DNA from 3 places in the Lysinibacillus sp. NPDC093210 genome. Region 3 is predicted to be linked to each of the others. Evidence: riboswitches for the same ligand, from Rfam matches in the RefSeq annotation. Region 3 holds a riboswitch; each other region holds the start of a gene.

Region 1 (3,284 bases), on a different contig from region 3:
TTGGTCCAAGACCCACTTTTATGTATAGTCTCCAATCAAAGCTCTCTCTATAATCGTTCAGAAATTGATATTGCTGAACTAGAAGACATGCCTTTTATAATGACATCGTATCGGGGAACTAATGATGTAAAAGTAATTTTAGAAGAGTACCATGTTAAACCAAATATTCGATTTGAGCTATCGGAGGAGGTTGGGATTATTTCGATGATTTCACACCATTTAGGCATTACTATTTTACCTCGATTAGTGATTAACCGATTACCATCCTCATTAAGGGCTATCCCACTAAAGCAAGGTGGTTATCGTACGATAGGGCTAGCCATGAAACATCAAGCCTCACCGGTCACTAAAAAGTTTGCGGAAATTTTAAGTGTGTGGCTAAAAGATCAAAATAAGAAATAGGTTATTTAAGCTTTTTACGTTAAAATAGAACATGTAGATTGCTTATCAATTAGTTATTTTTTAAAAATGATAGTTTGAAAAGAAAAGGTGAGTGTGAGTGGGGACATTACAAGGAAAAACCGTACTCATTACAAGTGGGGGAACACTTGAAAAATGGGATCGTGTGCGAGGGCATACGAATTTATCGAAGGGGTCAATGGGCTGTTATTTGGCTGAAGCAGCTCTGGCGGCAGGTGCGAACGTCATCTATATGCATGGCTATTTTGCGCAACTGCCGATTAATCAAGATAAAATGCGTACAGTACGCTTTGAAGGTATTGAAGATTTAGGTGATAAGGTTCGCTATGCTGTACAAAATGAACAAGTAGACATCGTTATTATGGCAGCTGCAGGTTCAGATTGGGTCATTGATAAAGTATACGATCAATCGGGGAATCTAATGGAAGGTGCAGGGAAGATGCCATCTGACGAGCCCCCTGTTATTCACTTTAAAAAAGCACCAAAAGTGTTAGGCAAAATAAAGGGTTGGCAACCAAATGTCACGTTAGTAGGTTTTAAGCTAGAGGCAACAGAAGATGAGGAATTTTTACTGTCCCGTGCACGTCTTCGTATGGGAACTGCCAATGCACAGTTGATGGTTGCCAATAGTTCACAATCTTTATATGGCGGACAAGAGCCACATTGGATTGTACCTGCACAAGGACAACCTATTAAAGTCATTGGTAAACAAGAAACTGCAAAAGTGTTAATGGAATACTTACAAAACGTATAAAGAGCGGCTGTGTGGAATATATAATTCTGCACAGCTTTTTTTATGTTTTGAACATTCATACTAATGCTTTCAAGATCTTAAGATTGGATTTCAAGAAAATTTAGAGCTATAAAAATGTACCTTTTTTCTCTATTGCATAGTATTCAACTAGGTTTTATAATATTTATATTGACAATAGGTTTTCTGAATTATAGAATTATTTCCAAGAAACGTAAACTCTTATCGCGAGAGGTGTGGAGGAATTAGGCATAATGAAGTCTCGGCAACCGAGTTAATAGGTGCCAACTCCAGCAAAGTCTGAGAGATAAGGGGAGGCATCAAATCGTCTTGATGCATGGATCTCTTTTATACACAAAAGTATGAAAAAAAGAAGGGGTGTATCGTATGTCTCAACTGTCTAAGATTGATGATAAGAAATTAGAAGTTATTGCGAAGGCTATTCAAAATTTAGAATTTGGTGAAGTGCAAATTACAATTCAAGATGGAGTTATTGTACAAATTAATCGACTTGAAAAACAAAGATTTCCTCAGAAAAAGTGAAGCTTTAAAAGAAGCAGAGAAATTAACTCGCGACCTAATTTTAGGCTTATTGTCGCCACATGGTGTCCTGAGTTAATGTGCAACATCAATGAACTTGGTTCATGTTCCAATATTGAACGCAAGGGCAGTTTGTTCTAAATATTTTTAACTTACGAACAAGAAAAGTAGGCATCTCAAAAAAATTTGAAATGCCTACTTTTTATTTTATTCGTAAAAGCTCGTTGGGATTTGACCAATATGCCTACGATGATAAAGTAATGGTTCTTTTTTTGCATTATCAATTTCCAAAACATGACCAATGAAAATGGTATGGTCGCCCGCATCAATTTTATTAAATGTTTTGCATTGAAGCGTAGCTAACGTATCATGCAATATTGGCAAACCGTGTACAGAAGTAGACCATTTGACTTGCGCAAATCGGTCAGAGATTTTACTAGAAAATACCGTACATAATTGTGTTTGATCGTTCGCTAAAATATTTACCGCAAATTTGTCCGTATTACTAAAAAGTGGATGAAGCTGCGATTTTTTGTCCAATGACCATAGGATAAGGAGCGGATCTATGGAAACAGATGCAAAAGAATTGACCGTTAAGCCAATCGGTTCATTAATATCGCTGTAAGCTGTGACAACTGTGACACCTGTTGGATAATTACCTAAAGCCTGTTTAAAAGCAGTTACTTTGTCCGTCATACAATCACCTCTTATTATTTTATGGAGAATACGGTTTGTTTGTTCTTGTAGCATTTTTTCTGGTGCTATTATGGATAGCCTACAAAATAATCCAGCAACTGTAAAGCGTATATTATTCAATTATTATAATATAAAAATTTCTGAAAGGAGAAAGAGAATTTTAATTATTTCTAAAATATGGGTTTTTTATATAGATTTTTAAAGAGATACATATTTTATTTATTGACTATATTAATGACATAGGATAAAATTTGCGCAATAATTTATAATTATAATTTTCTAAAAAAATAGAATTGTATTTACTTAATAAAAATGCTTGATTTATTGATTCTTCGCCTATTGAATGAGTTAAGTATTTTCAAATCACATATAGCCAACCAATCATTGTTTTCAAACCATCAACTTCTATCAGCATATATTAATATTCTTGAAGTAATAAAAGTATTTGAGGGTAATGGCCCTTTTATAGAAGGAAATTTATTAGTATATGTATTTAAGGATTTCTTATTAATCCCTATCTTATTGTATTTAATTTTATTTATAAATATTTTAGTTTTGAAGATGCCTTAAAGTCTTGGGTTGAAGGTTGCTAAATGTATTCCATCAAGATCGTTAAGAAATAAATGGTATACCAATTCTATGATATTGCCTGATTAACAAAAAATGTAATACTCCAGGTTGTGCACAAGCAACTGAAGTTGATAATTTAAATTGGGTAGATATTGAAGAAGAAGAAAATTCAATATCTATATTTGAAGCACCAGAAATATTCGATAGTCTAGAAGAAATAGATTGGGATAATGTAGAAGTTTCATTGATAGAAGAAGTAGAATGGCACAATATCCCTATAGAAGTAAATGAAGAAATTTTATCTAAT
Region 2 (3,284 bases), on a different contig from region 3:
CCAGCTTCACCAACGTTTGCTGAACAGTGCATTGATAGGATGCCTTGTTGTGGTAATAGGTAGTTCATAATACCGAAAATAGATTTTTTCATTTCACCAGCATATTCAGTACCACCGATTAGGATGATTTTCTTTTCAAGTGATACAATAATGAATGTTTCAGAAGATGTACCATCGATAGCTGGATCCGCTTTAAAGTTAGGAGCTGAGATAACTGTGAAGTCAGCAACATGAGAAGCTAATTCTTCTTGTGTTGGACGGATAAATAATTGATGGGCGAAAAGATTATGCCAAGCATATTCATTGATTACTTGGATGCTTAATTGTGAATCTTTGTCAGCACCAGCAAAACCGTTGAATACGAATAATTCGTCACGTTCTTTTAAGTATTTAACTACTTTTACATATAAGTTATCGAACACTTCCGAAGAAATTGGTTGGTTTACTTTACCCCAGTCAATTTTATCTTTTGTGCTTTCTTCTTCTACCGTATATTTATCTTTAGGTGAACGACCAGTGTATTTGCCAGTTTCTGCACGAACTGCGCCATCTACTGTTAACATAGCCTCACCACGAGATGTAGCTTTTTCCGCTAATTGTGGTACTGAAAGTTGAACGTTAATGTTCCCGCCGTTTAATAATTCCTTCAGTTCGTTTGCAATTTCTACTGAATTCATCGATTAAATACCATCCTTTTTTATAGTATTCCCTTGAGTTTGAGGGAGTTTTTCTTAATTTCAAAAATAGTATAACACAATTGCTTTAATAATCTATACTAATTCAAAAATTATTTTCGTGTTTTAAATAACTTTCAACAAAAAGTCATAAAATAATTGACAACGTTCGACCTTTTACGTAAGATGAGGAATTGAACGGATACTCTTATCCCGAGCTGGTGGAGGGTCAGGCCCTGTGAAACCCGGCAACCTGCATGAACTATTTCACGACATGCGCTGGTGCCAACCTGATGCAAGGGGAAAACCCTTGAACGATAAGAGTGAAAGGTTACGAAGTCATTATTCCTTTCCTCATGTAAAGTACGTGAGAAAAGGATTTTTTTTATTTTCATAATGAATGTAAAGGTAAGTATATACAATTCTTTCCTTATTATAATGACGGATCTTTCGAAATCCTCATGTTAAAAGCAACAACGGCTTGAAAGTTCTATCCTTCAGGAGCGAACTTGACATGGGTAATGAGTACCGTATTAATTTCGCAAATGCTATTTGTAAGAGTAATAGGAGGAAAATCAAATGACAAACCGTCGATTGTTTACATCAGAGAGTGTAACAGAAGGACATCCCGACAAAATTTGTGATCAAATTTCGGATGCCATTTTAGATGCCATTTTAAAAGAAGATCCAAATGCACGTGTAGCGTGTGAAACAACTGTAACAACAGGATTAGTATTAGTAGCAGGAGAAATCACGACTTCTACTTATGTAGATATTAAAGGTATCGTGCGTGATACGGTAGCAGAAATTGGCTATACACGCGGCAAATATGGCTTTGATGCTGAAAACTTAGCAGTACTAGTAGCAATTGGTGAACAATCACCAGATATTGCTCAAGGTGTAGACCAAGCATTAGAAGCGCGTGAAGGTTCTATGACTGACGCAGATATTGAAGCTATTGGTGCAGGTGACCAAGGATTAATGTTCGGTTACGCTTGTAACGAAACACCCGAGTTAATGCCTTTACCAATTAGTTTAGCGCATAAATTAGCTCGTCGTTTAACAGAAGTACGTAAATCAGGTGAGCTAGCATATTTACGTCCGGACGGTAAAACACAGGTGACAATTGAGTATGATGAACACAACATCCCAGTTCGTGTCGATACTATTGTTATTTCAACACAGCATGACGAAGAAGCGTCGCTTGAGCAAATTCAATCAGACTTAAAAGAGTTAGTAATAGCACCAGTAGTACCTAGTGAGTTATTAGATGCTCAAACGAAATATTTCATCAACCCAACAGGTCGTTTTGTTATTGGTGGACCTAAAGGAGATGCTGGACTTACTGGACGTAAAATCATCGTTGATACATACGGTGGCTATGCACGTCATGGTGGTGGTGCATTCTCTGGTAAGGATGCTACAAAAGTAGACCGTTCAGCTGCATATGCTGCTCGTTATGTGGCAAAAAATATCGTTGCTGCAGGTTTAGCAGAACGTGCTGAAGTCCAACTTGCTTATGCCATTGGTGTAGCACAACCAGTATCAATCGCAGTAGATACATTTGGTACAGGAAAAGTAAGCGAAAGCGAAATCGTAAAGTGGGTTCGCGAACTATTTGATTTACGTCCAGCAGGCATCATTAAAATGCTAGATCTACGTCGCCCAATTTACAAACAAACGGCTGCTTATGGTCACTTCGGTCGTACAGATTTAAATGTGCCTTGGGAAAATACGGACAAGGCTGATGCATTAAGAGAAAAAGCTAGTCTATAAGCTATTTTATAAAGAGCATTCGTATATGTGGTAAACATACGCAAATGTTTTATTGAAGGGGGCTACTTAATGGCCCCTTTCTAACTTGCTTCAGCATTCATACCCCACTTCTAAAGGTTGGATTTGAATGCTGAAGCAAGTTAAAGGCCCCGGCGGATGTCATAGATTTTCTAAGGAGCTTTTAGAGCAGACTGTAAAAAATCTGGACGCAATTATGCCTAGGCGTAATTGATTGCAAAAAAATTCGCGTCTTTCCGTTTACCTTGGAAGGATATCGCGAATTTATTTTTTATCCTATATAACTTTGTTTCTTACTAGAGCACTTACACCTATATCGTAGCCCGCGTATTTTTAGGGCATCCATTATTTTTGAAGAGATTTGTAATATTGACCTTTTTCTGCGTATTCTCTAACAATACGTTCCATGTCTTCTTTATCTTCAGCATTTAATTCACGTACAACTTTTGCTGGACGACCTAATGCTAAGCAATTAGGAGGAATGACTTTACCTGGAGGTACAAGACTACCCGCACCAATAAATGCACCTTCTCCTATCTCTGCCCCATCCAACACGATTGATCCCATACCTATTAATGCATTTTTTCGAATTGTACAGCTATGTAAAGTTACTTGGTGTCCAACTGTTACTTCATCTTCGATTATTAATGGATATTTTGGACTTTGATGTAGACAGCAAAGATCTTGGATACTTACTCGTTTACCAATTATTGTTGGTGATACATCGCCTCGAATAACTGTATTAAACCAAATAGTTGTCTCGGCACCAATCGTTACGTCACCAGTAACGGTTGCATAGTCAGCTATAAATACTGA
Region 3 (3,284 bases):
CTGTATTTGAATTAATGGATGCTGGAAAAGTAAGTTTTGCATCTGCAACTTCTATTACCCTATCTGAAAAAGTAGGAAACCAAGTGTACGGAAATTTTGAAAAATATGCAGATAAATTAGTATTACGACCACAGGAAATTTCTAATCACCCAGAAATTATCCGTCGACTCGGCTTGATCTCTGTAAATACAGCGCTTGAATTAGATATTTACGGGAATGTAAATTCAACTCATGTTTCTGGTACAAAGATGATGAATGGTATTGGAGGTTCTGGAGATTTTGCTCGTAATGCACGATTAGGTATTTTCGTGACAAAATCGTATGCAAAAGGTGGGAAAATTTCTAGTATCGTTCCAATGGTTTCGCATGTAGACCATACTGAACATGATGTGGATGTTATCGTAACAGAGCAGGGTGTTGCAGATTTACGAGGTCTAGCACCTAAAGAGCGTGTCGGTCTAATCATTGAAAACTGTGCGCATCCAGATTATAAGGAGCAACTATGGGCGTACTTTAATGACGCAAATGAAGCAACAGGTGGTCACCATACACCGCATGATTTAGAAAAAGCACTTTCTTGGCATGTGAATTTAGCGAAGAACGGTACAATGCTAGATCCATCATTTGCTAAATAATAATATATTTAAAAAGTGTTAGATTGACTGTCATCGATCTAACACTTTTTGCTATGCGTTGATGTCCGCTTATACGGATGCATTTCACGGGCACACCGTAAGCCGCAACCGCTGCCGCGCTGTCACTTGCGTCTGACGTTTGTGTTGTTTCCACAGTAGTCACCGCCCTTAGTACCACCAACTAGTGTCCTCGAAGTTATATCTCATCCTCTTGTTTTATGCTGATTTTTTAAAGGCAGATGTTACTTTCGGTTCTGTTCCAAGGAATAGCCTTTTAATATTTTCGATATGCAAGATGAACGCTATACATAAAAGTAGAATGGAAATGATCGTTGGGCCAATTCCGGGTATCCATAAATAAGTTGCTGTACAAAATACAATATAAAATTCTAACACACCGACGATTAAATAGTTTGTTGCTAAAGATAAAATCACAAATAATATGAGTGCACATAAAGCAATTTTCCAATCGACAGCAAGTAAAATCCCGATAATGGAGGCGGTACCCTTGCCGCCTTTGAAGCCCATATGGAATGGGAAGTTGTGTCCTAAAATAACACTAGCAGCCATTGTATAGATTAAGAGCCACGTTTGTATTTCTGTGAATTGAGACGCATTAGAAGAAAAGTAGTAGATGGCACAGAGAATAGCACCAACGCCTTTACCAATATCAATCAGTGCCACTAATATGCCGTATTTCCAACCGAGAGAAAGCGTTGCATTTGAGGCACCAGCATTGCCATGACCAGTCTTTTTTAAATCAACACCTGAAAGAAATTGTGCCACTTTAGATCCGTGAATACAGCCTATTAAATAACCGATAACAATTATAATAAAAAAAATCATAGCTTTTTCCATAAAAAATGCTCCTTTCATTTTTATTTTTTATATAGTGTATGTGCTCTTATTACGTAAATTAGCAGACAGAAGTTTCAGAAAAAAATAAATTTTACTGTTGACAGAAAAAAAGTCTATGTTTATACTGTGTAACAACGATGGAAATTGAATCACATACTCTTATCAAGAGCGGCGGAGGGATAGGCCCTATGATGCCCGGCAACCAGTGAGTGACGAACTTGCTAAGGTGCTAATTCCTACAGATTCTTACTTGGATCTGGCAGATAAGGGGAGGAAAACTTGCAACCGCAACCCTCTTCTTAACTGAAGAGGGTTTTTGTTTTCTACACATAAATCCTCCTCATCTCCGGTACCATCGTAAAACCATTAAGGAGGAAGAAAATATGTCGAATTTCAAACCAGAAACATTACTATTACACGGTGGTCAAGAGCCAGACCCAGTGACAGGCTCTCGAACTGTACCAGTGTACCGTTCAACAGCCTTCGTATTTAAAGACACTGCTCATGCGCAACGTCTTTTTGCATTAGAAGAAGCGGGCAATATTTACACACGTATTACAAATCCAACTGTAGATGTTTTTGAAAAACGCGTCGCTTTATTGGAAGGCGGTACAGCAGCAGTAGCACTTTCATCAGGTGCAGCAGCTATCGCATTTTCAATTTTAAATCTAGCAGGAGCAGGGGATGAAATCGTAGCAGCAAGCTCTTTATACGGAGGAACATATAACTTATTAGCAAATACACTACCAAACTACGGTATTAAAACAATTTTTGTAGATGAAACAAACCCTGAGAATTTCCGATCTGCGATTAATGAAAACACAAAAGCAGTGTTTGCTGAAATTTACGGCAATCCAAGTTTAAAGGTTTTAGATGTTGAAGCAGTAGCAACGATTGCTCATGAAAATGGCTTGCCTTTAATTATTGATAGCACATTTGCTTCACCATATGGCGCAACGCCAATCGACTTTGGTGCAGATATAGTTGTTCACTCAGCGACAAAATGGATCGGCGGTCATGGTACAACTTTAGGCGGCGTAGTTGTAGATGCGGGGAAATTTGATTGGACACAAGGTAGATTCCCTAGATTTACAGAGCCAGACACATCTTATCATGGATTGCGATACGGTATTGATACTGCAGCGGCTGCATTTGCCACAAAACTGCGAGTGCAATTACTACGTGATTTTGGCCCAACATTAAGTGCTGATGCAGCTTTTAACTTACTACAAGGTTTAGAAACGCTTCATTTGCGTATTCCTAAACACAATGAAAATGCGTTAGCAGTCGCTGAATATTTACGTAACCACCCATCCGTGGAATATGTAAACTATAATGGATTAGAGGATTTTGCTTCCCATGACTTAGCGAAGAAATACTTGAAAAATGGCTTCGGATCAGTGCTTACATTTGGCATTAAAGGTGGACGAGAAGCAGGGCGTCAGCTAATAGATAGCGTGAAACTATTCTCACATGTAGCAAACGTTGGAGATGCAAAATCGTTAATTATTCACCCGGCATCGACAACCCATCAACAATTATCTGCTGAGGAATTAATCCAAACTGGCGTATCCGAGTCGCTCATTCGCTTATCAATCGGTTTAGAGGCAGTTGAGGATATTATTGCAGACTTAGAACAAGCAATTGCACAAGTAACACCTGCTGAACAAAAAGTAGAAGCTTAACATAAATTAATAAATTAGATTCATGTCGTAGCGTTAACGTATTTTCTCATTCGAAATGCCTCATTTGGTAATGCGTATAACGTTGCTACATCAATCATTACCTCAT

What was found. A riboswitch is a leader RNA that binds a small molecule or an ion and turns the genes downstream of it on or off. The one in region 3 is predicted to bind S-adenosylmethionine.
Region 1: linked by a shared signal. The riboswitch ahead of ACIP9C_RS01315 (YezD family protein) and the one ahead of ACIP9C_RS12600 (O-acetylhomoserine aminocarboxypropyltransferase/cysteine synthase family protein) in region 3 are both predicted to bind S-adenosylmethionine.
Region 2: linked by a shared signal. The riboswitch ahead of metK (methionine adenosyltransferase) and the one ahead of ACIP9C_RS12600 (O-acetylhomoserine aminocarboxypropyltransferase/cysteine synthase family protein) in region 3 are both predicted to bind S-adenosylmethionine.

What each region holds. Positions count from the first base shown of each region.
Region 1 covers NZ_JBIVOE010000001.1:267,332-270,615, reverse strand. Annotated here, with positions in the region: gene ACIP9C_RS01325 (LysR family transcriptional regulator) at 1-402, shown strand, start outside; gene ACIP9C_RS01320 (phosphopantothenoylcysteine decarboxylase domain-containing protein) at 500-1,174, shown strand; SAM riboswitch class I at 1,391-1,485, shown strand; gene ACIP9C_RS01315 (YezD family protein) at 1,559-1,714, shown strand; gene ACIP9C_RS01310 (flavin reductase family protein) at 1,919-2,407, opposite strand; gene ACIP9C_RS01305 (hypothetical protein) at 3,222-3,284, shown strand, end outside.
Region 2 covers NZ_JBIVOE010000001.1:1,113,033-1,116,316, reverse strand. Annotated here, with positions in the region: gene pckA (phosphoenolpyruvate carboxykinase (ATP)) at 1-677, opposite strand, end outside; SAM riboswitch class I at 880-998, shown strand; gene metK (methionine adenosyltransferase) at 1,254-2,450, shown strand; gene ACIP9C_RS05475 (gamma carbonic anhydrase) at 2,814-3,284, opposite strand, start outside.
Region 3 covers NZ_JBIVOE010000004.1:255,585-258,868, reverse strand. Annotated here, with positions in the region: gene scpC (succinyl-CoA:acetate CoA-transferase ScpC) at 1-635, shown strand, start outside; gene ACIP9C_RS12605 (glycerol-3-phosphate acyltransferase) at 852-1,493, opposite strand; SAM riboswitch class I at 1,650-1,763, shown strand; gene ACIP9C_RS12600 (O-acetylhomoserine aminocarboxypropyltransferase/cysteine synthase family protein) at 1,877-3,178, shown strand.